2 regions of the Sanguibacter biliveldensis genome follow, and region 2 is predicted to be linked to the other one. Evidence: predicted binding sites of a transcription regulator. Region 2 holds the regulator's gene; the other holds the start of a gene.
What was found. The regulator LexA, encoded in region 2, represses DNA repair genes until DNA is damaged. The targets are predictions, from matches to a motif close to TCGAACANNTGTTCGA.

Region 1: uvrA (excinuclease ABC subunit UvrA) is a predicted target of LexA. The motif match lies at 8,510-8,525, and genes of this name have one in related genera.

What each region holds. Positions count from the first base shown of each region.
Region 1 is NZ_CP138359.1:2,253,110-2,268,535, reverse strand. Features, by position in the region: gene SANBI_RS09890 (ABC transporter ATP-binding protein) at 203-2,107, opposite strand; gene coaE (dephospho-CoA kinase) at 2,288-2,911, shown strand; gene uvrB (excinuclease ABC subunit UvrB) at 2,990-5,086, shown strand; gene SANBI_RS09875 (YciI family protein) at 5,355-5,651, opposite strand; gene SANBI_RS09870 (MBL fold metallo-hydrolase) at 5,662-6,357, opposite strand; gene SANBI_RS09865 (glycoside hydrolase family 15 protein) at 6,354-8,324, opposite strand; gene uvrA (excinuclease ABC subunit UvrA) at 8,555-11,503, shown strand; gene SANBI_RS09855 (DUF6328 family protein) at 11,655-12,227, shown strand; gene SANBI_RS09850 (acyl-CoA dehydrogenase family protein) at 12,389-13,534, shown strand; gene SANBI_RS09845 (bifunctional PIG-L family deacetylase/class I SAM-dependent methyltransferase) at 13,528-14,985, shown strand; gene SANBI_RS09840 (glycosyltransferase family 2 protein) at 14,982-15,426, shown strand, end outside.
Region 2 is NZ_CP138359.1:2,568,836-2,584,261, reverse strand. Features, by position in the region: gene dapF (diaminopimelate epimerase) at 1-450, shown strand, start outside; gene SANBI_RS11300 (class I SAM-dependent methyltransferase) at 472-1,125, opposite strand; gene hflX (GTPase HflX) at 1,248-2,795, shown strand; gene SANBI_RS11290 (ATP-dependent DNA helicase) at 2,854-4,932, shown strand; gene SANBI_RS11285 (L-lactate dehydrogenase) at 4,976-5,971, shown strand; gene lexA (transcriptional repressor LexA) at 6,081-6,803, opposite strand; gene SANBI_RS11275 (LysM peptidoglycan-binding domain-containing protein) at 7,184-7,582, shown strand; gene nrdR (transcriptional regulator NrdR) at 7,934-8,416, shown strand; gene SANBI_RS11265 (aldo/keto reductase) at 8,469-9,512, opposite strand; gene SANBI_RS11260 (DUF5302 domain-containing protein) at 9,661-9,849, shown strand; gene serA (phosphoglycerate dehydrogenase) at 10,052-11,263, opposite strand; gene SANBI_RS11250 (HelD family protein) at 11,359-13,569, opposite strand; gene SANBI_RS11245 (PP2C family protein-serine/threonine phosphatase) at 13,751-15,022, shown strand; gene SANBI_RS11240 (sensor histidine kinase) at 15,013-15,426, shown strand, end outside.

The DNA.
Region 1 (15,426 bases), 320 kb from region 2:
GTGGCGGCGAGGTCGCACGGACACGCCAGAGTACGGGCAGCGAGCCGTGCTTCTGTCGTGTCCGTGCGACCTCGTCATTGAGGGACGACTTCGTCATCGTCTGGACGACCTGGGGGCGGGACTGTGCCCTGGTAACGGGGAGCCGGGTCGGGCCCCGGTCCGGAGAGACCGGGGCCCGACCCGGCTCGAGCCGGAGCTTCTGTCAGGCTGGGTCGCTCAGACCGCTCACGGCCTCGGCGAACTGGGTGTGGTAGAGGTCGGCGTAGAGACCGCCGGCCTCGAGCAGCTCGGTGTGCGTGCCCTGGGCGACCACGCGCCCCTCGTCGAGGACGACGATCCTGTCCGCCTCACGGATGGTCGACAACCTGTGCGCGATGACCACCGAGGTCCGGCCGACCAGGGCTGCGCTCAGCGCACGCTGGACGGCTGCCTCGGACTCCGAGTCGAGGTGTGCTGTCGCCTCGTCGAGGACGACGACGTCCGGTGCCTTGAGCAGCAGCCGCGCGATCGCGAGGCGCTGCCGCTCACCGCCCGACAGCCTGTACCCGCGGTCGCCCACCACGGTGTCGACACCCGAGGGCAAGGACTCCACGAGGTCCCAGATGTGCGCGGCGCGCAGCGACTCCTCGATCTCCTCGTCGGTCGCGTCCGGCCGGGCGTACCGCAGGTTGCCGGCGATCGTGTCGTGGAACATGTGCGAGTCCTGGGGGACCGTGCCGACAGTCGCGCGCAGGGACTCGAGCGTCACGCCCCGCAGGTCCTGGCCAGCCACCTCGATCGTGCCCTCGGTCGGGTCGTACATGCGGGTGACCAGCTGAGACAGCGTGGTCTTGCCAGCACCCGACGGGCCCACGAGGGCGACCATCTCGCCGGGTTCGACCCGGATGCTCACGTGGCTCAGCGTCGTGGACTGCGGGTCGTTGACGAGGGTCGCGACAGACTCGAGCGACGCGAGCGAGACCTCGGCGGCCGTCGGGTACCGGAAGGTCACTTCGCGCAGCTCGATGCTGGCTCCGTGCTCGGCGACCGCGAGGCGCAGGTCTGTCGCGTCCTGCGCATCGGTCACGCTCGGTTGGAGGTCGAGGACCTCGAGCACCCGCTCGAAGCTCACGAGCGCTGTCATCACGTCGACCTGGACGTTGGACAGGGCGGTGAGCGGCCCGTAGAGCCGGCCGAGATAGGCGGTGAGTGCGACGACGACCCCGACCGTGAGCCCGCCGCTGATCGCGCTGAGCCCACCGACGCCGTAGACGACCGCGACCGCGAGGGCGGCGACCGTCGTCAGGCCCACGCGGAAGTAGGTCGAGTACATGGCGAGCTTGACGCCGATGTCTCGGGCGCGGCCGGCGTCGTGCGCGAACCTGCGTGACTCGTCGGCCGGACGACCGTAGGTCTTGGCCAGGTGTGCGCCCGCGACGTTGAAGCGTTCGTTCATGGTCTGCGAGGTGTCCGCGTTGATCTCGTAGGACTCCCGTGTCAGCCGCGCCAGCCGTGGTCCGATCCACCGGGCCGGCAGGATGAAGGCGGGCAGCAGCACCAGGGACAGGGCTGTGAGCTGCCAGGACATCGAGAACATCGCGGCGAGCACGAAGACGACGGTCAGGGTGTTCGAGAAGACGTTCGACAGCGTCGAGGTGAAGGCCTGCTGGGCGCCCAGCACGTCACCGTTGAGGCGCTGGACGAGGGCACCGGTCCGGGTGCGGGAGAAGAAGGCGAGGGGCATCTGCTGGACGTGGTCGAAGACCGCGATCCGCAGGTCGAGGATGAGTCCTTCGCCGATCCGCGAGGACAACCAGCGCTGCGCCATCGTCAGCGCCCCCGAGGCGAGAGCCAGGACAGCGACGAGTCCTGCGAGCCACAGCACGACGTCTCGCCGGCCCGGGGTGATCCCGTCGTCGATGATCGCCTTGAAGACGAGCGGCGTGGCCGCCCCGATGAGGGCGTCGATCGCGATGAGCACGAGGAACACCGTGAGCTGCCGCTTGTACGGGCGGGCGAAGGCCAGCACGCGCCGGACCGTGCCGTCGGCGAGCCGGTGCTGGGTGATACCGCGTTCCTGGCGGAACGAGCGGAGCTGTCCGCCGCCGCCTCCACCTCCTGCGTGCATCGACACGATGTGCTCCCTTCGACGTGCTGTGTGGTCGTGCTGCTCGCCGCGACCTGTCGCGGCTCGGCGCGCCGTGGGCACGGCGGACGCGATACGTTGGGCCGACGCCCGTGCACCGGGCACCGGACGGTACGGCGCCCAGGGCGCCGTCCTCGCCGGCCGTGCGACGAGAGGGACGAGATGATCAGGATAGGTCTGACCGGCGGGATCGCCGCCGGCAAGTCGGTCGCCTCGACGCGCTTCGCGGAGCTCGGCGCAGTCGTGATCGACCACGACGTGCTCGCCCGCGAGGTCGTCGAGCCAGGGACTGTCGGGCTCGACCGGGTGGTCGAGGCCTTCGGCCCGGAGGTGCTGCTCGAGGACGGCTCGCTCGACAGGCCGGCGCTCGGTCACATCGTCTTCGGCGACCGTGCGCGGCTGGACCTGCTGAGCTCGATCATCCACCCGGAGGTGGCGCGGCTGTCCGCAGAGCGCGAGGCTGCCGTGGCCACCGCAGATGCCAACGCCGTGGTGGTCCACGACATTCCCCTGCTCGTCGAGACAGGGCAGCAGGAGACCTTCCACGTGGTGGTCGTGGTCGACGCCCCGGCCGACCTGAGGATCCGCAGGCTCGTCGAGAAGCGGGGCCTGGACCTGCCCGAGGCCCGTCGCCGGGTCGCGTCGCAGGCGACGGACGAGGCGCGCCTCGCAGCTGCCGACGTGGTGCTGCCCGGGGCCGGTGACGTGTCGCAGCTGCGCGCTGCCGTCGACGCCCTGTGGCGGCGGCTCCAGGACGAGGTCGAGGCAGAGGTGCCCGTCCCCTGACGCTGCTGCTCTGGCGCTGTGGCCACCGGCACGCTCGTCCCGGTGGGCGTTGTCGGTGGCTGGTCGTACGGTTGTTCCATGCGACCTGTGACAGATCTCCAGCGGACAGTGGCACCCTTCGAGGTGATCTCCGAGTACACCCCGTCGGGGGACCAGCCGACGGCGATCGCTGAGCTCGCAGAGCGTATCCAGGGCGGTGAGAAGGACGTCGTGCTCCTCGGTGCCACGGGTACCGGAAAGTCCGCGACCACGGCCTGGCTCATCGAGAAGCTGCAGCGTCCGACGCTCGTCATGGCGCCGAACAAGACCCTCGCCGCGCAGCTCGCGACAGAGTTCCGCGAGCTCTTGCCGAACAACGCCGTCGAGTATTTCGTGTCGTACTACGACTACTACCAGCCCGAGGCGTACATCGCGCAGACGGACACCTTCATCGAGAAGGACAGCTCGATCAACGACGAGGTCGAGCGCCTGCGCCACTCGGCGACGAGCAACCTGCTCACGCGGCGCGACGTGATCGTCGTCGCGTCGGTGTCGTGCATCTACGGTCTGGGTACCCCGCAGGAGTACGTGGACCGCATGGTCCGGCTCGACGTCGGCGACCAGGTCGACCGCGACACCCTGCTGCGCAAGTTCGTCACCATGCAGTACACCCGCAACGACATGGCCTTCACCCGTGGCACCTTCCGCGTCCGTGGGGACACCGTCGAGATCATCCCGGTGTACGAAGAGCTCGCGATCCGCATCGAGTTCTTCGGCGACGAGATCGAGGCGATCCAGACGCTGCACCCGCTGACCGGTGACGTCGTGCGCAACGAGACCTCCATCCACCTCTTCCCGGCCACGCACTACGTCGCCGGTCCAGAGCGCATGGAGAAGGCCATCGCATCGATCGAGACCGAGCTCGAAGAGCGTCTCGCGACGATGGAGGCCCAGAACAAGCTGCTCGAGGCGCAGCGCCTGCGGATGCGCACCACCTACGACATCGAGATGATGCGCGAGATCGGCAGCTGCTCAGGTATCGAGAACTACTCGCGGCACATCGACGGTCGTGGTCCGGGCACGGCCCCGCACACGCTGCTCGACTACTTCCCCGAAGACTTCTTGCTCGTCATCGACGAGTCCCACGTGACGGTCCCGCAGATCGGCGCGATGTACGAGGGTGACATGTCGCGCAAGCGCAACCTCGTCGACCACGGCTTCCGACTGCCGAGCGCGATGGACAACCGTCCGCTGCGCTGGGAGGAGTTCGTCGACCGCATCGGCCAGACCGTCTACCTCTCGGCGACCCCCGGCAAGTACGAGCTGTCGATGGCTGACGGCTTCGTCGAGCAGATCATCCGTCCGACGGGACTCATCGACCCCCAGGTGATCGTCAAGCCGACCAAGGGGCAGATCGACGACCTCCTCGAGGAGATCCGCGTCCGCGCGGAGAAGGACGAGCGCGTCCTGGTCACCACGCTGACCAAGAAGATGGCCGAAGACCTCACCGACTACTTCCTCGACAAGGGCGTGCGAGTCAGGTACCTGCACTCCGAGGTCGACACGCTGCGACGCGTCGAGCTGCTGCGTGAGCTCCGGATGGGGGAGTACGACGTCCTGGTCGGCATCAACCTGCTCCGTGAAGGCCTCGACCTCCCTGAGGTCTCGCTCGTGGCGATCCTCGACGCCGACAAAGAGGGCTTCCTGCGGTCCGCGACCTCGCTCATCCAGACCATCGGTCGTGCGGCTCGTAACGTCTCGGGCCAGGTGCACATGTACGCGGACACCGTGACGCCGTCGATGGCCATGGCCCTCGAGGAGACCGACCGCCGCCGCGAGAAGCAGGTCGCGTACAACCTCGAGCACGGGATCGACCCGACCCCGCTGCGCAAGAAGATCAGCGATGTCACGGACATGCTCGCCCGCGAGGACATCGACACCCGCGAGCTGCTCGAGGGCGGATACCGCAAGCCCGCCAAGGGTTCGGCGCCTGTCCCGGGCGGCCCGAAGGAGGGTGCGTCCGGCAACAGGCTCGCTGTCGCTGCTGCCGGTGATCTTGTCGGCCTCATCCAGGAGCTCGACGAGCAGATGCACGCTGCTGCGGCCGAGCTGCAGTTCGAGCTCGCGGCCCGCCTCCGCGACGAGGTCTCGGGCCTGAAGAAGGAGCTCCGGCAGATGCAGGCCGCCACGGCCTGACCTCCTCGCGCGTGACAGAGGTCGGCGGACACGCCCATGACAGACGAAGACGCGGCCACCCCCGACGGGGTGGCCGCGTCTTCTTGCGTCTGAGGGGGAGTGCCTGCCGGGAGGACCGAGGGACGAGGAGCGCCGGGCCGAGTTCCACCAGAGGTGTGTCACGTCGGGCGCGACGGGAGGCATGTCAGGCCGGCCGCGACCTGGCATGCGGCAGACCGAGCGCCATCGACGCTGCGTCGGACCTGTGGGCCGAGAGGCCGATGGAGCGTCAGTCCGCCCAGGGCCCGAAGACGACTGTCCACTCGGTGACTGCACGAGCCGCGACGAGCTGCTGCTGGTGGAAGGGGTCGGCGTCGAGGATCGAGCTGACGGCCTCAGCAGACGCACCCGTGAGGATGAGCAGCGCACCCTGCATGTCGTCGTCGGAGACCGGACCCGACGCGAGCAAGATCCCCGCGGCATACAGACCGCCGAGGAAGGCACGGTGCGCCGGGCGGTGCGTGTCGCGGGCAGCAGAGTCGTCGGTGTAGACGTAGGTCACGGCGTAGGTGGTCATGCCCGCCATTCAAGCACCTTCACCAGCGGCGGGACCGCCACTCGTCGAGGTGCGGACGCTCAGCGCCGAGGGTGGTCGGCGCTCCGTGCCCGGGGTGGATGACGGTGTCGTCCCGGAACCGGGCGAAGATCTTCTCCTCGACGTCACCGAGGAGCTGCGCGAACCGCTCCGGGTCGTGGTTGGTGTTGCCGACCCCGCCGGGGAACAGAGAGTCACCGGAGAAGATGTGGGTGCGACCGGCGACAGCGTCGGGCTCAGACACCTCGTCCGGCTCGACCAGCACGAGGGCGACCGACCCGGGGGTGTGGCCGCGGAGCGGGACGACCTCGAGGTCGATCGTCCCGGCGACGAGGTGCTCGCCCGCGTGCAGGCGCTGCCGCGTGGGCACGCTGATGGCCTCGGCGTCCTCGGCACCCGCGGCCGTCGTCGCCCCGGTGACACCGACCATGTCTTCGAGCGCCCCGACGTGGTCGTGGTGGCTGTGGGTGGTGACGACGAGGTCGAGGCGCGCAGACCCCGAGCCCTCGCGCACGAGCGCGAGCAGCCGGTCCGAGTCGGCAGCGGCGTCGACGAGCACCTGCGCGCCGGTGGTCCGGCAGGTCAGCAGGTAGGCGTTGTTGTCCATCGGGCCGACCGCCACCGACCTGAGGTCGACGTGGTCGAGCCGGGTCAGTCGTGTCGGCGAAGCCGGCGCGGTGCTCTGGTCGTCGGTCATGGTGCGTCCTCCCTCGTCCTCGGAGCGCCGCTCGGCGCCTCCGCCGTGCCGGTGGTCGTCGTGCCTGTGCTGGTCGTCCCGGTGCCAGTCGTCCCCGGGCTCGTCGTGCTGGGGGCGTGGTGCCCCGCGGAGTGCAGACCGCCACAGTCGCTCGTGGCTCGGTCGAGGCTGTGGACAGCGCGCACGAGCCCGAGGTGGGAGAAGGCCTGCGGGAAGTTCCCGGCCATCCGTGCGCGCCCGTCGTCGTACTGCTCAGCCATGAGCCCGAGGTCGTTGGCCGAGCCCACGAGGGTGTCGAGCAGCTGCTGCGCCTCGTCGGTCTGGCCGGTGCGGGCGAGGGCGTCGACGAGCCAGAAGGAGCACACGAGGAACGGCGCCTCGTCGCCCTCCAGGCCGTCACCTGTCTGCTCGGTCTCGTAGCGCCTGACGAAGCCGTGCTCGGTGGCGAGGGTCCGCTGGATCTCCCGGACCGTCCCGACGAACCTCTCGTCGGTCGGGTCGATGAACCCCACCTGGGCCATCTGCAGCAGAGACGCGTCCGTGTGCTCGGCTCCGTAGTACTGGACGAAGGCACCGAGCCCCGTGTCGAAGCCGTGCTCCATCACCTGGGCGTGGATCTCGTCACGGGCAGCCTTCCAGTGCTCGACGGGCCCGTCGAGGCCGTGCACCTCGACACCCCTGACGGCTCGGTCGATCGCTGCCCAGCTCATCACGCGCGAGTGCACGAAGTCCCGCTCGGGTCCTCGGACCTCCCAGATCCCGCGGTCAGGGCGGTCCCAGTGCTCGACGAGCGCGTCGACGAGGTGCCTCTGCAGCGACCAGCTGTCGGCCGTCTCCGTGAGGCCAGCGTCCCGCGCCATGTCGAGGGCGCACATGACCTCGCCGAGCACGTCGTTCTGCACCTGGTCCACGGCCGCGTTCCCCACCCGCACGGGCCTGGAGCCCGCGTACCCGGGCAGGTGGTCGAGCTCGTGCTCGGGGAGGTCGCGACGCCCGTCGACGCCGTACATGATCTGCAGGTCTTCAGGGTCACCGGCGACCGCGCGCAGCAACCAGTCGCGCCATCCGACGATCTCGTCGTGGTAGCCAGACTCGACGAGCGCCTCGAGGGTCATGGCGGCGTCGCGCAACCAGCAGTACCTGTAGTCCCAGTTGCGCTCCCCGCCGAAGTCTTCGGGCAGGGAGGTGGTCGCCGCCGCGACGATCCCGCCGGTCGTGCTGCTCGTCAGGAGTCGCAGGACGAGCAAAGACCTGACGAGCGGCTCGCGGTAGGGGCCGGAGTAGGGAGTCTGACGGGCCCAGTCGTGCCAGCTGTCGGTCGCTGTGGCGATCACGTGCGCGACGGACAGCGGTGGGGGAGTCGCACCCCAGGACGGTGTCCAGGTCGAGGAGAACGTGAACCGTTCACCCTCGCTCGCCTCGAAGACGTCTCGGTGACGGTGGTCTTCGGCCCGCGGCAGCCGGGTGCCGCGCAGCAGCAACGAGTCTGGGCCGGCGACGGCGCGGATCGCGTGGCGCCCGGTCCGGTGGTCGTCGTCGACCCGGCTCACCCAGGGTTCGTAGGCGCCGTAGCCGAAGCGCACCACCCACTCGTGCTCGATCGTCACGTGGCCGTCGAGCACCTCGAGCTCGCGGACCAGGTCCGCCCGCCCGTCGCCGGGTGGCATGGCGTCGACGACGCGTGCCGTGCCTGTCGCCGTCGTGTAGGTGGTCTCGAGGACGAAGGAGTCGCCGAGATACCGCCGTGTCACCGAGACGGGGTCGCGGACCGTCAGCAGCCACCGTCCGTTCTCGGGGGTGCCCAGCAGCGCGGCGAAGCACGCCGGTGAGTCGAAGTCGGGCAGGCACAACCAGTCGACCGACCCTGTCCGGCTGACGAGTGCGCAGGACCGCCCGTCGCCCAGGACCGCGTAGTCCGCGATCGGTGTCGAGCAGGGGGTGGTGTCGAGCGCAGGGCTGTCAGGCATCTCCCGATTGTGGTCTCTCGACGGTCGTCGAGCACGTCGGGGGAGGTCGGAGCGGTGCGGGAGGCATCTGGGGCCGCGTCGAGGGCTCAGGAGGCTACCGTCACGTCGCGGGGCTCGGAGCCGTGAGGGCGGCTGCAGTGGGGCCTGGCGACGGCACGCGAGACGTGCGACCCGGTCACAGTTCTTCGAACAGGTGTGCGCGTGTCGGTGGTCGACCGTACGATGTCGGGGTGAGTGATCGCCTCGTCGTCCAAGGTGCCCGTGAGCACAACCTCCGCAACGTCGACCTGGATCTTCCCCGTGACGCCCTGATCGTCTTCACCGGTCTGTCAGGCTCTGGGAAGTCCTCGTTGGCCTTCGACACCATCTTCGCCGAAGGGCAGAGACGGTACGTCGAGTCGCTGTCCGCGTACGCGCGCCAGTTCCTCGGCCAGATGGACAAGCCCGACGTCGACTTCATCGAGGGCCTCTCGCCCGCGGTGTCGATCGACCAGAAGTCGACCAACCGGAACCCTCGGTCGACCGTCGGCACCATCACCGAGGTCTACGACTACCTCCGTCTGCTCTTCGCGCGCGCCGGCACGCAGTACTGCCCGGTGTGCGGCGAGCGTGTCACCGCCCAGACCCCGCAGCAGATCGTCGACAGGCTGCTCGAGCTCCCCGAGGGCACGCGGTACCAGGTGCTCGCACCTGTCGTCCGCGGGCGCAAGGGTGAGTACGCGGACCTGTTCAAGGAGCTCCAGTCGAAGGGCTTCGCCCGTGCCCGGGTCGACGGCGAGGTCGTCCAGCTCACCGAGCCCCCGACGCTCGAGAAGAAGCTCAAGCACACCATCGAGGTGGTCGTCGACCGTCTCGTCTCGCGCGAGGGCGTCCAGCGTCGTCTGACCGACTCGGTCGAGACCGCCCTCGGCCTCGCGGGTGGTCTCCTGGTCGTCGAGATGGTCGACGCGGAGGAGGGCGACCCGGACCGGGAGCGCCGGTTCTCCGAGCACCGCGCGTGCCCGAACGACCACGTGCTCACCCTCGACGAGATCGAGCCGCGGACCTTCTCCTTCAACGCGCCCTACGGTGCGTGCCCCGAGTGCACGGGCATCGGCATGCGCCTCGAGATCGACCCTGAGCTCGTCATCCCCGACGAAGACAGGTCGCTCGCCGACGGGGCCGTCGCCCCGTGGTCGCAGACCTCCTCCGAGTACTACCAGCGGGTCCTCGGCGCTCTCGCCAAGGACCTCGGCTTCTCGATGGACGTCCCGTGGCGAGCGCTGCCCGAGCGCGCCCGCAACGCTGTGCTGCACGGACAGAACCACGAGGTGCAGGTCAAGTACCGCAACCGCTGGGGCCGTGAGCGTCAGTACTCGACAGGTTTCGAGGGGGTCATCTCCTTCCTCGAGCGCCGTCACTCCGAGACCGACTCCGAGTGGTCGAAGGAGAAGTACGAGGCCTACATGCGCGAGGTCCCGTGCCCCGTCTGCGACGGCACGCGCCTCAAGCCTGAGGTGCTCGCGGTCCGCGTCGACGGCAAGTCGATCGCCGAGGTCTGCGCCCTCCCGCTGCGCGAGGCCCGCGACTTCCTCGACAACCTGCAGCTGGGTGTGCGCGAGCGTGCGATCGCGACGCAGGTCCTCAAGGAGATCCAGGACCGTCTCGGGTTCCTGCTCGACGTCGGGCTCGACTATCTCTCGCTCATGCGTCCCGCCGGCACCCTGTCCGGTGGAGAGGCCCAGCGCATCCGCCTCGCGACCCAGATCGGATCAGGCCTCGTCGGCGTGCTCTACGTCCTCGACGAGCCGAGCATCGGTCTGCACCAGCGGGACAACCGCCGCCTCATCGACACGCTGACTCGCCTGCGCGACCTCGGCAACACGCTGATCGTCGTCGAGCACGACGAAGACACGATCCGCACTGCGGACTGGGTCGTCGACATCGGCCCGGGTGCTGGTGAGCACGGTGGTCGTGTGGTGCACTCCGGCGACTACGCGGGTCTGCTCGAGGCCCCGGAGTCGGTCACCGGCGCGTACCTCGCCGGCCGTCGCTCCATCCCGATGCCGACGCTGCGCCGTCCCGTCGACCCCAAGCGCCAGCTGACCGTGGTCGGTGCGCGCGAGCACAACCTCACCGGGATCGACGTGAGCTTCCCGCTCGGGGTGCTCACGGCTGTCACGGGTGTGTCGGGCTCGGGCAAGTCGACGCTGGTCAACTCGATCCTCTACACGGTGCTCGCCAACGAGCTCAATGGCGCCCGCCAGGTCGCCGGCCGCCACAAGCGGGTCACCGGGCTCGAGCACCTCGACAAGGTGGTCCACGTCGACCAGGGGCCGATCGGACGCACACCGCGCTCGAACCCCGCCACCTACACGGGTGTGTGGGACCACGTCCGACGCCTCTTCGCCGACACGAGCGAGGCGAAGGTCCGCGGTTACACGCCCGGACGCTTCTCCTTCAACGTCAAGGGCGGGCGCTGCGAGGCGTGCTCTGGCGACGGCACGCTCAAGATCGAGATGAACTTCCTCCCGGACGTCTACGTCCCCTGCGAGGTCTGCCACGGGGCGCGGTACAACCGCGAGACCCTCGAGGTGCACTTCAAGGGCAAGACCGTCGCCGACGTGCTCGACATGCCGATCGAAGAGGCCAACGAGTTCTTCGCGGCGGTCCCGGCGATCTCACGTCACCTCAAGACGCTCGTCGACGTGGGTCTGGGCTACGTGCGTCTCGGGCAGTCCGCCCCGACGCTCTCGGGTGGTGAGGCGCAGCGCGTCAAGCTCGCGAGCGAGCTGCAGAAGCGCTCGACGGGTCGGACGATCTACGTCCTCGACGAGCCGACCACGGGTCTGCACTTCGAAGACATCCGCAAGCTGCTCGCGGTGCTCCAGTCTCTGGTGGACAAGGGGAACTCGGTCCTGGTGATCGAGCACAACCTGGACGTCATCAAGAACGCCGACTGGGTCATCGACATGGGCCCCGAGGGCGGGTCCGGTGGTGGCCTCGTGGTCGCCGAGGGCACACCCGAGCTGGTCGCGTCGGTCGAGGCCAGCCACACAGGCCGGTTCCTCGCCGAGGTGCTCCAGAACCATGAGCCCGCGGGTGTCGCGCCGCTGCCGAAGAAGACCGCAGCCGCTGCCGTCACGAAGAAGCCAGCCAAGAAGCCCGCGAGCCGGGCGAAGGCCAAGCTCAAGGAGTGACGTGCTGGGCCACGAGCGGCTGAGCACGTGCCGCCTCCGACGACAGTCGGTCGGGCGGTGACGAGAGGCGGTACCCGCAGGGGTGCCGCCTCTCGTGCTGCAGCCCCTCGTGCGATGGTCCCCACCGAGGCCCGGTGCCACACTCGGGAAGATGAGCGATACGCCTTCGAGCCGCCGCCCGACGAGCGGCACCCACAACCCCGTCGACGACCGTGACGAGAGCGTCTCCGAGCGAGCCGACCGCAACTGGGCGGAGCTCTTGCAGGAGCTCCGGGTCACGCAGACAGGCAGCCAGATCCTCACGGGCTTCCTCGTCACGCTGCCGTTCCAGCAGGCCTTCGCGGAGCTCGACAGCCTCCAGCGGGGCACCTACGTCACGCTGCTCCTGCTGTCCGTGCTCGCGACGGTCCTGCTCGTCGCGCCTGTCGCGGCCCACAGGGTCCTCTTCCGTCGCCACCTGCGGCTCCTGCTCGTCCGGGAGGCGGACGTGTGCGCCCGCACAGGGCTGGTGGTCCTCGGTCTCGTACTCACCGGCGTGACGTTCTTCCTCGTCGACGTGATCTTCACCCGGCCTGCTGCCCTCCTGACCGGGGCTGTGGTGCTGCTCGTCGTGCTCGCCCTGTGGCTCGTCGGACCTGTCGTCATGCTGCGACGGGCACAGTCGGCAGAGCCCGCACAGGGCAGTCAGGAACGCTCGAGCAGCTCGCGTCCTGAGCGGGGGTGAGCCCAAGCCGTCAGGCGGCCTGGACGAACCGTCTACGACCCCAGGAGGACGGCGCAGCGTCTCGCCGTGCAGGAGCGCGGCCGCCTGCGTACGATCCACTGACTGCGCGGCACCGGGCTGGCGTGACCCAGCGTGGCTGGCGGAGGAGAGACGAGGTAGGCGTGCAGCGACCGACGACCACGCTCGAGGGTGGCGTGCACCGAGCAGACCTGACGAGCGGCCGGCCCACCCGCCGGTCGACCGCGATCGACGCCCTGCTCGCCGAGGTCCCCGACCTGGGGACCGACGTGCCGGCCTCCGTCGACTGGGCGGTCCGGATCGGTGACCTCGTGCCGGGGCCCGGGCTCGGCCGCACCCTCGAGCTCTGGGAGACTCTCGCGTCCACGGCGGCGCTCGACGTCGGTGTGGCCCGCGTCCTCGAGCCGCACCTCGACGCGCTCTCGATCCTCGACCAGGCACCCGACGGCACGGACCTCGCCGAGCTGGGAGACACCCCGAGCAGCTGGGGCGTGTTCGCCGCCGAAGGACCGGGAGTGCGTCTCGAGGCGCGCCCGGTCGGCGGCGGCTGGCAGCTCGACGGGGTGAAGCCGTGGTGCTCGCTCGCCGCCGACCTCAGCCACGCCCTGGTGACCGCCTGGACTCCCACCGGCAGGCGGCTCTTCGCCGTGTCGCTGCGAGACGACGGCGTGAGGCCCGAGACCGGACCGTGGGTCTCCCGCGGCCTGCGGCAGGTCGTCTCTGCCCCGGTGACCTTCCGCTCCGTCCGGGCGATCCCCGTCGGCGACGACGAGTGGTACCTCACGCGCCCTGGCTTCGCCTGGGGAGGCATCGGCGTCGCGGCAGCCTGGTGGGGCGGGGCTGTCGGTGTGGCCCGCGACCTCTTCGACTCCCTCGGTGAGCGCGAACCCGACCAGATCGCGCTCGCACAGCTCGGAGCCGTCGACACGAGCCTGCGAGCGTCGCGAGCCGCGCTCCTCGACGCAGCGACCGTCGTCGATGCGCCGCCGTCAGCGGCCGACAGAGCAGCCGGTGGCCACGGCGACCCGCTCCTCGGCGTCTCGCCAGGCTCGGCTGGTGCTCAGACTCCTTCGATCCTCGCTCGCCGCACACGTGGGACAGTCGCCCGCACGGTCGAGGAGGTCCTCACGCGGTCCGCGCACACCCGAGGCCCTGGTCCGCTGACCGCCGACGAGCGGCACGCCCGCAGGGTTGCCGACCTCGCGGTCTACGTCCGTCAGCACCACGCCGAGCGCGACGACGCGTCCCTCGGCAAGGCCCTGCTCTCGGGCGGGGTCCGACCATGGTGAGCTTCGACCACCGCGACGTCGGGACGCCCGAGGCCGACTGGGAGCAGTCAGGCAGGCTCGGCGAGCTCGAGCCGTTCGAGGTCTCCGGGCTCGAGGCCCTCGCCGCTCGTTCTGCGCTGCGCGTCGTCGTGCTGGCGGCCCACCCGGACGACGAGACGCTCGGGGCTGCCGGGCTCGTCGCCCGTCTCGCCCGGGCGGGCGCGCGCGTCTCCTACGTCATCGCCTCGGACGGAGAGGCCTCCCACCCTGACTCTCCGACGACGAGCGTCGAGGAGCTCGTCCGCACCCGCCGGCGCGAGCTGCTCTCGGCGGTCCAGCACGTCGCCCCCGGAGCGGCGGTGCACCTCCTCGGGTTGCCTGACGGCGGGCTGCGCGAGCACCGGGCTGAGCTCAGGTCGTCGGTCGGGTCTGTGGTCACGGCTGACGGTCCGCACGGCCGCGAGGGCACGACGCTGGTCGTCGCACCGTGGGCCGGCGACGGGCACCGAGACCACCGCATCGTCGGCGAGGTCGCGCGGGAGGTCGTGCAGGGGGCGGCTGGCGAGCGAGAGCTGCGCCTGGTCGAGTACCCCGTGTGGTTCTGGCACTGGGGTTCCCCGGACGACCCCGCGCATCCATGGTCGTCGATGCGTCGGCTCGACCTGACCGGCGACGAGCCGGACAGTCGGCGTCGTTCTCTCGCGGAGCACCGGAGCCAGGTCGCCCCGCTGTCGGACCAGCCAGGCGACGAGGCGCTGCTCGGCCCGGAGATGCTCCGCCACTTCGACAGGCCCTACGAGGTCTTCGTCGTCGAGGAGAGAGCAGAGGCAGACCCTGCCCAGCCCGACGATGCGTCGGAGCAGCCCACCATGACCAGCAGCCTCGGTGAAGAGTTCTTCGACAGCTTCTACGAGGGCCGATCGGACCCTTGGGGTTTCGAGTCGCGCTGGTACGAAGAACGCAAGCGTGCGATCACCCTCGCGAGCCTCCCGCGCCAGACCTTCCGCGCCGGGCTGGAGATCGGCTGCTCGACGGGTGTGCTGACCGAGGCGCTCAGCCAGCGGTGCGGCACGATCCTCGGGGTCGACATCGCCGCCGCCCCGCTCGATGTCGCGCGTCGACGCCTGGGCGACGGCGCACGCTTCGAGCAGCTGACGACACCGCGCGAATGGCCCGCTGGGGACTTCGACCTGATCGTGCTCTCCGAGGTCGGCTACTACTACGGCCCCGAGGACCTCGTGACGATGCTCGACCGCGCGGTCGCCTCGCTCACGCCGGACGGTGTGCTGGTGCTCTGCCACTGGCGCCACGAGGTCGAGGAGTACCCGCTCAGTGGCGACGAGGTCCACGCGGCGGCTGCTGAGCGGACCGACCTGGTCCGGCTCCTCCGGCACGAGGAAGAAGACTTCCTGCTCGACGTCTTGGTGCGCCCGCCGGCGCGTTCCGTCGCACGAGAGACAGGCCTGCTGTGACGGGCGCCCCTGCCCACGGCGCACGCTCCGTCGAGGGCCACGAGCCCGGGACGCAGATTCGTGCTGTCTGCGTGGTCGTCCCCGTGCACGACGAAGAGGCGCTGCTCGGCAGGTGCATAGCCGGGCTCCGCCATGCTGTGCACCATGAGCAGGCGCGGGTGGGAGGGGCGCCGGTCGAGGTCGTGCTCGTCCTCGACGGCTGCACGGACGCCTCCGCGAGCATCGCTCGACTGTCGCCGTTCCGCGTGGTCGAGGTGTCCGAGCGACGGGTCGGCGCCGCCCGGGCCACGGGCGTCGAGGTCGGCCTCGAGGCCCTCCGGGAGATCTACGGCCCCCTGTCCGACCAGGCGATCTGGATCGCGTCGACCGACGCCGACTCGCTCGTCCCCGCGCACTGGGTGTCGTCGCAGGCCGGTCTCGCCGACCAGGGGGCGGACGTCG
Region 2 (15,426 bases):
GCCGGGCTCGAGCCTGCCGACGCCCAGGTCCCCAGGCCCGCACTGAGCGTCGACCTCGGCAACCCGCACACCGTCGTCGCGCTCGCGAGCCTCGACGACCTCGAGCGCGCCGACCTCACGACAGCGCCCGACGTGCTGCCGCTGCCCGCCGACGGGACCAACGTCGAGCTCGTGGTCCCTCTCGGCGAGGAGACCAGCGTCGACGGCACCGTCGTCGGCAGGGTCCGCATGCGCGTCCACGAGCGCGGCGTGGGGGAGACCCGCTCGTGCGGCACCGGTGCGTGCGCGGCGGCGCTCGCGGTCCGCGCGTGGGCCGGACCGCAGGCCCCCGACGTCTGGCTCGTCGACGTGCCCGGCGGGACCGTGCGGGTCACCCTGCTCGACGACGGGCACGTCGAGCTCGCCGGACCCGCGGTGCTCGTGGCCGAGGGCACGGTGCGCCGGGACTGACCGCCCGCGCAGCAGCGGGCCTCAGCCCGCGACGACCTCGATCACCCGGAAGCCCTTGGCCGAGGCGAGCTTGGTCGCCACGGCCTCGAAGGGGGCGCCCTCGGGCGTGCGGACCTCCGCGGTCGTCCCGTCGTAGCGGTCGTTCATCCATCCCATGAGCGAGTCCGCGCCGAGGTTGCGCTGCACCACCAGGTAGGCGGACCCACCAGGCACGAGGCGCGGCAGCCACCTGTCGAGCATGGAGTGCAGCATCTCCTTGCCGACCCGGATCGGCGGGTTGGACCAGATCTGGGCGAGACGGACGTCCGCCGGGACGTCGTCGGGGGTGCACGCGGTGATCCCGTCCAGGCCGAGCCGTGACGCGTTGCGGCGCGTGAGGTCGAGCGAGCGCTCGTTGACGTCGACGGCCCACACCCGCGCCTGCGGGTTCTGCATCGCCATGGTCAGCGCCACGGGCCCCCAGCCGCACCCGAGGTCGAGCACGTCGCCCGTCGGCGGGTCGGACACCGTGCGCAGGAGGACCTGGGTGCCGAGGTCCAGCCGGCCGGGTGAGAAGATCCCGCCGGCCGTCTCGACGTCGACGCTCCTGCCGTCGAGCACGACGGAGAGTGCCCGGCGCTCGGCGGAGGAGGCCGGCTCAGCGGTGAAGTAGTGGTCTGGGGTCTGATCGCTCACAACGCGTCATCGTAGGCCCAGCCGGGCCGCAGCAGTTCATCTGTGCGCAAAATGTCTTCGGCGCAGGCGGCCCTCGTGGGAACCTAGAGGGACACGAACACCACCATCCACGAAGGACGTGCATGACGAACAGCCACGAACCGCGCCCCGAACCTGCTCAGGGTCCGTCGCCGACGACAGACCAGCACGTCGGCGTCGCGGCACCGTCGGCGCGGGACATCGCGAGCGACGTCGTCGCCCGTGTCCTCGCGCGGGCGGGGACGGCACGAGCAGACGGCGGGACCCAGCACTCCGCCCACGACGGCGACCAGCTCGACCTCGCCGAACGGTCTGCGCTGCGACGTGTCGCGAACCTCTCGACCGAGCTCGAGGACGTCACCGAGGTCGAGTACCGCCAGCTGCGCCTGGAGAAGGTCGTCCTCGTCGGGCTCTGGGCCCGCGACGCGGCCGACGCCGAGGTCTCGCTCCGCGAGCTCGCGGCGCTCGCCGAGACCGCCGGCTCCCAGGTGCTCGACGGTCTCCTGCAGCGCCGCCAGACGCCTGACCCGGGGACCTACCTCGGCTCGGGCAAGGCCGCTGAGCTCGCGGCCGTCGTCGCCGGGACCGGCGCCGACACCGTGATCGTCGACGGCGACCTCGCCCCGTCCCAGCGTCGTGCGCTCGAGGACATCATCAAGGTCAAGGTCGTCGACCGGACCGCGCTGATCCTCGACATCTTCGCCCAGCACGCGAAGTCCCGAGAGGGCAAGGCCCAGGTCGAGCTCGCCCAGCTCGAGTACCTCCTCCCGCGCCTGCGAGGCTGGGGAGAGTCGATGTCCCGCCAGGCCGGTGGCCAGGTCGGTGGCGCCGGGGCGGGCATGGGCTCGCGCGGACCGGGTGAGACGAAGATCGAGCTCGACCGTCGTCGCATCCGCAACCGCATGGCCAAGCTGCGCCGGGAGATCGCCGCGATGGCTCCCTCCCGCGAGACCAAGCGGTCCTCGCGCAAGCGCAACGCGATCCCGTCGGTCGCGATCGCCGGCTACACCAACGCCGGCAAGTCGAGCCTGCTCAACGCCCTGACGGGAGCCGGTGTGCTCGTCGAGAACGCGCTCTTCGCGACCCTCGACCCGACGGTGCGACGCACCAAGACCCCCGACGGACGCGTGTACACGCTCGCGGACACCGTCGGATTTGTCAGGTCGCTGCCGCACCAGCTCGTCGAGGCCTTCAGGTCGACCCTCGAAGAGGTCGCCGACTCCGACCTCCTGCTGCACGTGGTCGACGCCTCGCACCCCGACCCCGAAGGTCAGATCGCGGCCGTGAGGCACGTGCTCGAGGGGATCCCCGGGGCGCTCGACGTCCCCGAGGTCATCGTGCTCAACAAGGCCGACCTCGCCGACCCCGACACCATCGCCCGGCTGCGCAGCCGGGAGCGCACGACCCTCGTGGTGTCTGCGCACACGGGGGAGGGCATCACCGAGCTGCTCGACTTCATCTCCGCGGCGCTCCCGCACCCCGGGGTGACGGTCGACCTGATCGTCCCGTACAGCCGGGGCGACCTCGTCAACCGCGTGCACCTCGAGGGTGAGATCGACCACCTCGAGCACGTCGGCGAGGGCACCCTGCTGCGTGGTCGGGTGGACGACGAGCTCGCAGCAGAGCTCGCCGCCGTGGCCGTCCGCTCCTGAGCACCCACGGTCCGGGGCCGGTCTCGATGAGGCCTGCTCCGGACCGTAGACTCCTCGGGTGAAGGACACCCCGAACGCCACGACCACAGGCTCGGCCGACGAGGTGCACACGCTGCTCGACCTCGCCGTCGGCGCTCTCGGCGGCGGTCGCCGCGACGGGCAGCACGACATGGCCGAGGCCGTGTCGACCGCCATGACCTCGGGCGAGCACCTGCTGGTCCAGGCCGGGACCGGCACCGGCAAGTCGCTCGGCTATCTCGTGCCGGCCGTCCACCACGCCGTCAACGCCGGCGAGCGCGTGATCGTCTCGACCGCGACCCTCGCGCTCCAGCGGCAGATCATGTCCCGAGACCTCCCCCTGGTCGCAGAGGCCCTCGCGGACCACCTGCCCCGCCGTCCCACGCTCGCCCTGCTCAAGGGCTGGCACAACTACGCCTGCCTGCACAAGATCGACGGCGGCTACCCGGCCGACGACGCGGGCACCCTCTTCGACATGCCCCGCTCCGAGGGCCCTGCAGAGCCGCTCACCGGCGGCGAGGCCGTCCCGGCGGCGGAGGCCGCGAGCCTCGGGCAGCAGGTCGTCAGGCTCCGCGAGTGGGCACGGACGACCGACACCGGCGACCGGGACGACCTCGTCCCCGGCGTCCCGGACCGTGCGTGGCGCCAGGTCTCGGTGACCTCGCTCGAGTGCCTGGGCCAGCGCTGCCCGCTCATCGAGGAGTGCTTCCCGGAGCGGGCCAGGGCCCTGGCCCGCGAGGCCGACGTCGTGGTGACCAACCACGCGATGCTCGGCATCGCGGCGACGGGCTCACCCAACGTCCTCCCTGAGCACTCGGTCGTGGTGGCCGACGAGGCGCACGAGCTCGCCGACAGGGTCACCGCCGCGGCGACAGTCGAGCTCTCGGTCGCCTCGATCGAGCACGCGGCGCGCCAGGCTCGCCGCCACGGCGGCGTGCTGACGACCGACCTGGACGCGGCCACCTCGGACTTCGGCTCTCTCGTCGCCGGGCTGCCCGCAGAGCGTTTCCCCGACGGGCTCCCCGAGGGGGCCCGGCTCGCGGTCGCGGGCGTCCGCGACGCCGCCCGCGGCGTGCTGAGCGAGCTCAAGCCCGAACCGCGAGCCGGTGGCGGTGAGGGCGGAGCCGACTCGGGCCTCAAGATGGCCCAGTCGAGCATGCTGCAGATCTTCGAGATCGCCGAGCGGATGACCGGTGAGGCCACGGGCTTCGACGTGCTCTGGTGCTCACGAGGGGCCGAGGGTGGCTTCGGAGCCGGGATGTCCAAGCTGCACGCCGCCCCGCTGGGGGTGTCTGGGCTGCTCCGGACGAACCTGTGGAGCGAAAAGGTCGGCGTGCTGACCTCCGCGACGCTCGCGCTCGGTGACTCCTTCGACCCCGTCGCCCGCTCGGTCGGCCTCGAGCGTGCGGCGACCGAGGCGGACGGCACGGAGTCGAGCGGGCCTGCGCCGCGATGGCGCGGGCTCGACGTGGGGAGCCCCTTCGACTACCCGCGCCAGGGCATCCTCTACGTCGCGAAGAGCCTGCCGACCCCGGGCCAGCAGAGCACGACCGACGACCAGGTCGACGAGATGGCTGCGCTCATCACCGCCGCCGGCGGACGGACGCTCGGGCTGTTCTCCTCGCGCCGGGCCGCAGAGCGCGCGGCCGAGCTGTTGCGGGAGCGCCTGGACGTCCCGATCCTCTGCCAGGGCGACGACCAGCTGCCCACCCTCGTCAAGCAGTTCGCTGCCGACGAGGCCACGTGCCTCTTCGGCACTCTCTCGCTCTGGCAGGGGGTCGACGTCCCGGGTCCGTCCTGCCGCCTGGTGATGATCGACCGCATCCCGTTCCCTCGGCCCGACGACCCCGTCAAGGCGGCACGCGCCAGGTACGTCGAGAGCCACGGCGGCAACGGGTTCATGCAGGTCGCGGCCACCCACGCGGCGCTCCTGCTCGCCCAGGGCGCAGGGCGGCTCGTGCGGACGGTCGAGGACAAGGGCGTGGTGGCGATCTTGGACCCACGCCTGGTCACGGCTCGCTACGGGAAGTTCCTGGTCAGCTCGCTGCCCGACTTCTGGCGGACGACCGACCGACAGGTCGCCACTTCTGCGCTGGAGCGTCTCTCGGCCCTAGGCTGATCCCAGCGCACCCCTCACCAGCGCCCGACTTCATGGAGGACCGATGAGCCAGCCTGAGACCCACCGAGCACCCGACGAGACGCCCCGCGCGCGCAAGACCACGAAGGTGGCGGTCGTCGGAGCCGGCGCCGTCGGCTCGACGATGGCCTACGCCGCGCTCATGCGCGGCTCCGCCCGCCACATCGCCCTCTACGACATCAACCGGGCCAAGGTCGAGGCAGAGGCTCTCGACCTGTCCCACGGCATCCAGTTCATGCCGATGGCCGAGGTCGTGGGCTCTGACGACGTGGCGGTCTGCGCCGACGCCGACATCATCATGGTGACCGCCGGCGCCAAGCAGAAGCCTGGCCAGACCCGGCTCGACCTCGCCGAGGCGACCATCGGCCTGGTGTCGAAGATCCTCCCCGAGCTCCTCGCGGTCGCCCCCGACGCCACATACGTCATGGTGACCAACCCCGTCGACATCGTCACCTACGCGGCGCTCAAGATCTCAGGGCTGCCCCCCACGCAGCTCTTCGGCTCGGGCACCGTGCTCGACTCGTCCCGTCTGCGGTTCCTCATCGCCCAGCACTGCGGTGTCGCGGTCCAGAACGTCCACGCGTACATGGCCGGCGAGCACGGGGACAGCGAGATCCCGCTGTGGAGCTCGGCCACCATCGGCGGCGTGCCCCTGCTCGAGTGGGACGCGATCGACGGCCGCGAGCCCCTCACTGCCCAGGTCCGCGACGAGATCGCCCACGAGGTCATCAACTCGGCCTACCGCATCATCGAGGGCAAGGGGGCGACCAACTACGCCGTCGCGCTCGCCGGGTCCAGGATCATCGAGGCCGTCCTCAACGACGAGCACCGTGTGCTGCCCGTCTCGACGCTGCTCGACGACTACTACGGCATCAGCGACATCTGCCTCTCGGTCCCCTCGATCGTCGGACGTCACGGCGTGACAGACAAGCTGCAGGTCCCGCTCTCCCCGGTCGAGATCCGTGGGCTCCAGCACTCGGCGACCTCCCTCAAGGAGGTCGCTCGCCGCTTCGGCTTCTGACCCGCACCCCCTGCACGCAGCAGAGCGCCGCACCCCTCGTGGGGTGCGGCGCTCTGCTGCGTGCAGGGGGGACCTGGCTGGCCGGTGGTCCACGGACCGCCAGTCTCTGTCAGAGGCTGCGCAGGACCGTGACGATGCGGCCGAGGATGGTGGCCTCGTCGCCGAGGATGGGTGAGAACGCGTCGTTGTGCGGCATGAGCCACACGTGCCCGTCGATCCGCTTGAAGGTCTTCACCGTCGCCTCGCCGTCGATCATCGCGGCGACGATCTCACCGTTCTCCGCCACGGGCTGACGGCGCACCACGACCCAGTCGCCGTCGCAGATCGCGGCGTCGATCATCGACTCGCCGGAGACCTTCAGCAGGAAGAGCTCGCCGTCTCCCACCAGCTGACGGGGGAGGGGGAAGACGTCTTCGACCATCTGCTCCGCGAGGATCGGACCACCCGCAGCGATCCGGCCGACGACAGGCACGTAGGACGGCGAGGGGTGGTTGTCGTGGTCCTCGTCGGTCGACGCACGCACAGGCAGGGGGACCGAGCGCAGCGAGCGTCCGGCGGGGCGTCCGGTCAGCTCGGTCGTTGCGGGCTCGGCGGCGGGCCCCTGGGTGACGAGCTCCATCGCGCGCGGCCGGTTCGGGTCGCGTCGCAGATAGCCCTTGCGCTCGAGGGTGGTCAGCTGGTGCTTGACGCTCGACGGGCTGGTCAGCCCCACGGCCTCACCGATCTCGCGCATGCTCGGCGCGTAGCCACGCGTCTCGACCGACGTGCGGATCGTGTCCAGCACGCCGCGCTGCCGCGGGGTTAGGCCGTCCGCAGCGCCGATCACCGACACAGGGCCCGTGGCAGCAGCGCTCGCGCCGTCGCCCTCGGTCGTGGTCGCTCCTGACGGCGTGCTGTCCTGCGTCTTCACGTCGGGCCTCCGGTCGGTGCTGCGTGCTGCGGTCTGGTCGTCCCTGCCCCGGGCGGTCGTCGTCGCGCCGGCGCTGAGGCGGAGCCAGCAGCAGCGGCAGCAATGTCGGTGGCCCGTGGTCGAGTGTCCTTGCTGGTGGTTCAACAGTAGGGCCCGGCCCCCGCGACTTCAAACACCTGTTCGAGCGTGTCGCGCCAGACCCCTTGCAATATTCTCGATCCTTCGTACAGTTGTACGACGTACACATGTTCGAACGCGTCGCCCGGTCACCCCGACCGACGACGATCAGGAGAGGAGTCGACATGGCCCACACCGCACAGGTGCTGACGCCCCGGCCAGAGCTGCGCCTGGTGCGAGACGGTGACGGGCGGCGCTCGTCCGCCCCGTCGGCCGCCCGCGAGGGCTCGCTCCGCGACCTCCGCCTGACCCGGCGCGGGTGGTGGGTGCTGTCGGCTCTCGCCGTCGCGCTCGTCGCCCTCGGCATGTTCCTCGGCGACCGCGCCTTCGCGAGCGCCCCGGCCGAGCCTGTCGCCGTGGCAGACCACTTCGTGGCCCCGGGGGAGACGTTGTGGCAGATCGCCGGCGACGTCGCCCTCCCCGGCGAAGACCGCCGCGACGTGGTCGACATGCTCGTCGAGCTCAACGGCCGGTCGACGGCATCCCTCGAGGTGGGTGAGCGCATCCTGGTCCCGGCCCGGTGACCCGCGACGTCGTCTCGACATGTGAGAAGGGGCTCGAGGAGAGTTGCCCGCTCTCTTAGGTCGCCCTAAGTTAGGACTACCTCATCAACCGGCTGGGGGCCGGGTTGTGAGGCGGGGTGCACGGGTGGTCATCACCAGGCACTCCGACAGCACGCCGGTGTCATGACGAGGCGAGTCGTCCAGGCACTGTGGGGACGGGGGCGTCCCGGACGGAGGTGGTCGACCACGACCACCTCCGTCTCTGTCTCCGGGCGCGGGCTGGTGAGGCATGTGCGCAGGTCTCGGGGACGCGCGTACCCTTGCGAGTGCCGCGGAGCCGCGGCATCCGAGCACGTCCAGATGGAGGCCACTGTGCACTGCCCGTTCTGCCGCCACGCGGACTCCCGGGTCGTCGACTCGCGAACCTCGGACGACGGCGCGTCGATCCGTCGCCGCCGGCAGTGCCCTGCGTGCTCTCGGCGCTTCACCACGCTCGAGACCGCGAGCCTCTCCGTCGTCAAGCGTTCCGGTGTCACAGAGCCGTTCAGCCGCGAGAAGGTCGTCAACGGGGTGCGCAAGGCGTGCCAGGGTCGACCCGTGAGCGAAGACGACCTCGCTCTGCTCGCCCAGCGCGTCGAAGAGAGCGTGCGGGCCACCGGCATCGCCGAGCTCGACGCCTATGAGATCGGGCTGACGATCCTCGGGCCGCTCCGCGAGCTCGACGAGGTCGCCTATCTGCGGTTCGCCTCCGTGTACCAGGCCTTCGACTCCCTCGAAGACTTCGAGGCGGCGATCAACCTCCTGCGCGCCGAGCACGAGCAGAACGACCGCGACTCCGCGTCCCCGCAGGACTGATCGTCGGCCGGCCAGGACTCACCTGGAGGGTGGGTCCTGAGGACGGGACCGCTCAGAGCTCGCTCGAGCGGGACGCCCACAGGTTGAGCCCGCCCTCGACCGCAGCCCCGTCGATGGCGTCGAGCTCCTTGGCCGAGAACGGGGGGGCCTCGAGCGCTGCGAGATTCTCGTCGAGCTGCGCGGTCGTGCGGGCGCCGACGAGGACCGCACTCACCCGCTCGTCCCGCAGACACCACGCGAGGGCCATCTGCGCGAGGGTCTGACCACGTCGCAGGGCGATGTCCCGCAGGCTGCGCACCGAGGCGAGGTTCTGCTCCGACAGGTACTGCCGCTGGAATGACGTCCCCTTCGCGGCACGCGAGTCAGCCGGCACACCGTCCAGGTAGCGATCTGTCAGGAGTCCTTGGGCCAGGGGAGAGAAGGTGACGAGGCCTGTGCCCGCCGCGGCCGCGACCTCGACGAGCGAGCGACCTGAGTCGTCAGGGACCTCGATCCACCGGTTGAGCAGGGAGTACGAAGGCTGGTGGACTGTGAGCCGCAGCCCGAGGGCGTCGGCGATCTCGAGCGCCTGGAGCGTCCGGGTCGCCGAGTACGAGGAGATGCCTGCGTAGAGGGCTCGCCCGGACCGCACGGCAGTGTCCAGCGCACCGATCGTCTCCTCGAGCGGGGTGCTCGGGTCGAACCTGTGGCTGTAGAAGATGTCGACCTCGTCGATGCCGAGCCTGCGCAGCGACTGGTCGAGCGAGGCGAGCAGATACCCGCGGGAGCCGCCCTCACCGCGTGGACCGGGCCACTGCCTGTACCCGGCCTTGGTGCTGATGCTCAGCTCGTGCCGGTGCGCGGCGAGGTCACGCCTCAGGATCCGGCCGAAGCCCGTCTCGGCCGACCCCGGTGGTGGGCCGTAGTTGTTCGCGAGGTCGAAGTGCACGACCCCTGAGTCGACGGCGTGCAGCACGAGGGATCGCTGGTCGTCGGCAGGTGCGGCGTCGCCGAAGTTCTGCCAGAGCCCCAGGCTCAGCGCGGAGACGCCGAGACCAGAGCGACCGACACGGCGGACGGGGAGGCTGTCGAGACGGTCGTCGGCGGGGGAGCGCATGACTGTACGGTACCGCTGCGATACTCGAGGCTGCCGTCCCTGTCTCTCGTGGCGACCACGTCGGCGAGAGAAATGTCTGGCGTCCTACGCCGGGCTGCGGGAGGGTTGGTCTGCATCGGCAGACATCGAGACGAGGAGGCCGGAGCAGATGACTCAGGACCGAGAAGTTCCCGAGACCGCGATCAGCGCGGACACGAAGGCGAAGTTCAAAGAGGCGCTCGACCGCAAGAACGCGGCTCGGCACCTGACCTCCGAGGGTGACACGAACACCGGCAGCGTCCACGGCTCCGAGCCGATCGGCAAGACGCAGCGCACCTTCCGCCGCAAGTCTGGGTGACCAGGCGTGCGCCCAGCAGCAGCCGGGCTTAGAGCAGACAGCGAGGGTGGTACGGGATCTTCCCGTACCACCCTCGCTGTCTGTTGTCTGCTGTCTGCTGGATGCGGAGCGGCGACGTCCGCCCCGCGGAGCGACGACGACTCCGTGCTGAGGGGACCCCCGGTGGGCGTCCCCTCGGAGGATGCGGCCCAGCCGGAGCGGCTCAGCCCTTGATGTCGGTGAGCACCCGCAGCTTGATCGTCTGGCCCATCGCCCGCAGCGCCTCGACGACAGCGGCCTCGACGTTCGAGCCGGCGTCGGTCACCACGTAGCCGACCTCACCGCGGGTCGCGAGCAGCTGACCCTCGATGTTGGTGCCGTGCTCGGCGAGCGTGCGGTTGACCTCGGCGAGGACACCCGGGGTGTTGCGGTGCAGGTGAGCCACGCGGGCGACACCTGTCGAGCTCTCGAGAGCCAGGTTCGGCAGGTTGACGCTCAGGGTCGTCGAGCCCGAGCGGACGTAGTCGCGGATCTTGTTCGCCACGAAGACGCCGATCGCCTCCTGTGCCTCGAGCGTCGAGCCACCGATGTGCGGGGTGAGGATGACGTTGGGCAGGCCACGGAGCTCAGACTCGAAGGCGTCCCCGCGCTTCTTCGGCTCTTCGGGGAACACGTCGATCGCCGCACCCGCGAGGTGGTGGGACAAGATCGCCTCGCGCAGGGCGTGGGTGTCCACCACGAAGCCGCGCGAGAGGTTGAGGAAGATCGCACCGGGCTTCATCTGCGAGAACTGCTGGGCTCCGAACAGGCCCGCGTTGCCGCTGCGGCCGTCGACGTGGAGCGTGACGACGTCCGCGACGGCGAGCAGCTCGTCGAGGGACCCGAGGCGACGCGCGTTGCCGAGCGCCAGCTTCTCCGAGGTGTCGTAGAAGACGACGGACATGCCGAGGTTCTCGGCGAGGACCGACAGCTGGGTGCCGATGTTGCCGTAGCCGATGATGCCGAGCGTGCGCCCACGGACCTCGTGCGAGCCTTCGGCCGACTTGTCCCACACCCCGGCGTGGAGCGCCTTGTCGCGCTCCGTGAGGCGACGGGTGAGCGAGATGATCTCGGCGAGCGCGATCTCGACGACGGACCGGGTGTTCGAGAACGGCGCGTTGAAGACCGCGACCCCGTGGCTCGCAGCCGACCTGAGGTCGATCTGGTTGGTCCCGATGCAGAACGCGCCGATCGTCAGGAGCTCCGGAGAGGCGGCGATCACCGCGTCGGTCACCTGCGTCTTGGAACGGATACCGAGGATGTGGACGCCCTCGAGGGCGTGGATCAGCTCGGACTCGTCCAGGGCGCCAGACCGGACCTCGACCTCGACGCCGTGGGCGGCCAAGATCTCGACGGTGAGCGGGTGGACATTTTCAAGGAGGAGGGCCTTCAGCACGCAGTCATCGTCCTCCCCCCGCGCGCTGCGACCAAAACGGTCTTGGCACGTGGACGGATCTTTCCGGCGCCCCGGGGCGCGGCCGCCCACGGGGTTCAGCCGACGAGGCCCGCAGGGAGGTCCCGGGAGTGCGTGACGTGCAGGTAGCGGGTCGGCCGGGTCATCGCGACGTACAGGTCTGACGCGCCGCCGGGCCCGTCGACGAGGGCAGCCGGTTCTTCGAGCACGACGGCGTCGAACTCGAGCCCCTTGACCTCGCGGGCGGAGGCGACCACCAGACCGTCACCTGCGGACGCAGCCGCGGGGATCTCCCGGAGCATCTTCTCGACGTCGGCCACCTCCGCGGCCGGCACGACGACCGCGACCTGTCCCGCGCCGCCCGAGCGGATGTCGGCGAGCAGCCCGACAGCGATCTCCACGGTGTGCGCACGCACCTCGTCTGCCGCGAGCCTGTGGACCGTGAGGGCGGCCGGGACCTCGCGCGCGGACGTGAGCCTCGAGACGGGCAGCCCGGCCTCGACGGCCATGCGCTGCGCGGCCGACGCGATCTCCTCGGGCGTGCGGTAGTTGACGGTGAGCTCGGTCAGGCGCCAGGAGTCGCGCAGCAGCGGCGTGAGCATCGCGTCCCACGAGCGGGCCCCAGCGGGCGAGGACGTCTGGGCCACGTCTCCGACGATGGTCATCGACCGCGTCGGGCAGCGGCGCACGAGCATCCGCCAGGCCATCGCAGACAGCTCTTGGGCCTCGTCGACGACCAGGTGCGCGAAGGTCCAGCTGCGGTCCTTCTCCGCACGCTCTGCGGTCGTCAGGTAGGGACCAGAGGTCGCGAACCTGTCGGCGAGAGCCTCGGCGCTCACCATGCCGTTCCCGCCCGAGCCCTCGAGCACCTGACGGGCGTACTCGAGCCGCTCCTCACGCTGCTCCGCGTCCTGGCGCGCCTGCGCCCGGGCCACCTGGTCGTCCTCGCCGAGCAGCTCGGCAGCCTCGTCGAGGATCGGCACGTCGGCCTCGGTCCACGGCGAGCCCGGGGCCCGCACGAGGGCGTCCCTGTCGGCTGCTGAGAGCTCGGGGGCGGCCTCGGCGAGCCTGTGCGGCTTGGCGTAGAGGTCCTCGACCAGCTTCTGGGGCGACATCGGCATCCACGCGAGGTTGAGCGCGACCCGGATCTCCTTCGTGCTGCGCAGCTCTTCCAGGATCTCGCCGCGCTCGTCCGACTCGACCGAATAGCTCAGCTGCTCGGTGTACTGCGCCGCGAGACGGTTGAGCATCTCGCGGACGAAGGTCACCCGCGCGAGGTTGTGCGGCTTGCGGTGACGCCGCGCCTTCGCGATGGCGTCACGGATGTCGCGCCGCCGGATCACGAGGTCGTATCCGTCGACGCGCACCCTGGTGTCCTGCGCGGGGACGCGCTCGCGTGCGCTCACGGCGCGTCTGACGATCGCGCCGAAGACCGAGCGTCCCTTGATCTCGGCGATCTTCGGTTCCTCGGTCCCGCGCGCCTCGATCCCGGGCAGGATGTCGGCGATCGTCGTGCTCACGACCCCGGTCTCGCCGAGCGAGGGGAGCACCTGGTCGATGTACCGCAAGAACGACTGGCTCGGGCCGACGAGCAGCACACCCGAGCGCTCGAGCAGACGACGGTGGGCGTAGAGCAGGTAGGCCGCGCGGTGCAGGGCGACAGCGGTCTTCCCTGTGCCGGGGCCACCCTGGACCACGAGGGCACCCTGCAGGTCGGAGCGGATGATGGTGTCCTGCTCGGCCTGGATGGTCGCGACGATGTCGCCCATGCGCCCTGTGCGACCCGCTGACAGTGCCGCGAGCAGCGCGCCCTCGCCCGAGAGGTTGAGGTCCGAGGCCGCCCCGCCCGAGAGGTCGAGGACCTCGTCCTCGAGACCCGTGACGCGACGACCCGACGTTACGAGGTGCCGGCGGCGCAGCACGCCGTCGCGCTGGGCCGCCGTCGCCCTGTAGAAGGCCTGGGCCGCAGGGGCGCGCCAGTCCGTGAGGATCGAGGAGTGCTGCTCGTCGGTCAGCCCGATGCGCCCGATGTACCGGGTGGTCTCGTCGTCGAAGTCGAGCCGGCCGAAGCACAGCCTGTCCTCGACGGCGTCGAGCAGCGCGGCCCGGTCTTCGTAGAGCGTCGCGAAGGCGTCGCGCTCGCTGCGGTTCTGGGGGGACCCGCTCGGTCCGGACCGGCGCACCTCGGCGAGGCGCTCGCGCGTGACGGCGCGCAGCTCGTCCAGCCGTGCGTAGAGGACGTCGAGGGTGTCCTGCTCGACCCTGATCTCGTCGGGCTGCTCGGTCACGCTGGTCCTTCCCTCGCGGGGGTACGGAGATGAGATGGCGACTGGAGGCTGCTGGTGCCGCAGTCCCACGTTCGCGACCGTCCATTATTGCTGATCGTGGCACCCCGACGCGCCGCGGAGATGGGCCGGGAGGGCCGTGGCGACTAAGATCAGCGGATATTCGTCTGGGGGGAGGAGTGCGGTGAGCGTGAGAGACGGGTCGACCGGCGAGACCGCCCCGGTCCGGGTGCTCATCGTCGACGACGACGACGGCGACGCGATGCTGGTCGAAGAGCTCTTCGCCGACAGCGCCCTCGAGGTGACCCTCGACCGCGCGCGCTCGATCGACGAGGCCCTCGGTCGGCTCGACGTCGACTGCGTCCTCCTCGACCTGGGCCTCCCCGACGCGACAGGTCTCTCGGGCGTCGAGCGCATCAACGCGACGGGGACCAGTGCAGCGCTCGTCGTCCTCACCGGCATGACCAGCTCTGACCTCGGTGTCGAGGCCGTCGCCGCAGGGGCCCAGGACTACCTCGTCAAGCACGAGGTCGACCCCGACCTCCTCGCCAGGTCGGTCCGCTACGCCGTCCAGCGCCGGCTCTCCGACGAGCAGGCACGGACGATCTACAAGAGCTCGGTCCGGGCCCGCGAGACCGCCCGCCTCGAGCGTGCGCTGCTGCCCACACCCTCGATCGTCGACCCACGGCTCTCCGTCCTCGTCGGCTACCTGCCCGGGGGAGACGGCCTGCTCGGAGGTGACTTCTACGACGTCGTCGAGCGCGCCGACGGCACGCTCGCCTGCATCATCGGCGACGTCGCCGGCCACGGACCCGACGAGGCTGCCCTCGGAGCCACCCTGCGCACGGCCTGGCGGACCCTCGTCCTGGCCGAGATCGACCCCGAGCGCATCCTCCCGCTGCTCGAGCGCGTCATGCTCGACGAGCGCTCGCGGCCCGAGACCTTCACGACGCTCTGCCAGCTGGTCATCTCGGCCGACAGGTCGTCGGCCGAGCTCTACCTCGCCGGTCACCACGCGCCCATCCTCGTCTCCGAGCAGTCCCGGGCCATCGAGCCGACCCACCGCGGCCGGGCCCTCGGCATCCCTGTCGACTCGCCCTGGAAGTCTCAGCGGCTCGAGCTCGCCGGCAGCTGGTGGCTCATGCTCTACACCGACGGTCTGCTCGAGGCCACGGTCCGCGACCCCGGCGACGACCAGGACCGTCCCCACGACGCCGACCGCCGAGACCGCGGCGGGCGCTCGCGGATCGGCATCGACGGGCTCCTCGCCGCCGTGAGCGCCGAGTTCCGCGACGGCACAGAGGAGCTCGTCGAGCGCATCTTGCGCACCGTCCACGCCGTGCACGGTGGACGCCTCGTCGACGACGCGGCCGTGCTGATCCTCGGCTGGCCCGGCTGCGACGCCGGGCACGGGCAGCGGTCCGCGACGCTGGCCGACTCGGAGGAGTGGAGTTGAGGCGTCCTGCCGCGGCGCAGCGCGCAGGGTCGACGCTGCGCCGCCAGCTCGGCGTGACCGTGGCGAGCGCCGGAGCGGTCCTCCTGGTGATCCTGCTGTACGCCGTGTACTCCCTGCTCCAGGTGGTCCACTACCAGAACAGGGTCACCGACATCTACGCGAGCGCGATCTCGTACTCCGACGGGCTGACGTCTCGGATCGGTGACATCGGCTCGGCCGTCGACGCCTACCTGCAGTCGGGTGTCGACTCGGCGCTCGGCTCCTACAGGACCGCCGACACCGAGGCTGCCCGCGCCATCAGGTCCGCCTTCCTCGAGGACTACGGGCCCGACTCCGAGGTCGTCGTCGCCCTGGACCGCACGCTCGGTCTCGTCGCCACCTGGCGGTCCCAGTTCGCCGACCCC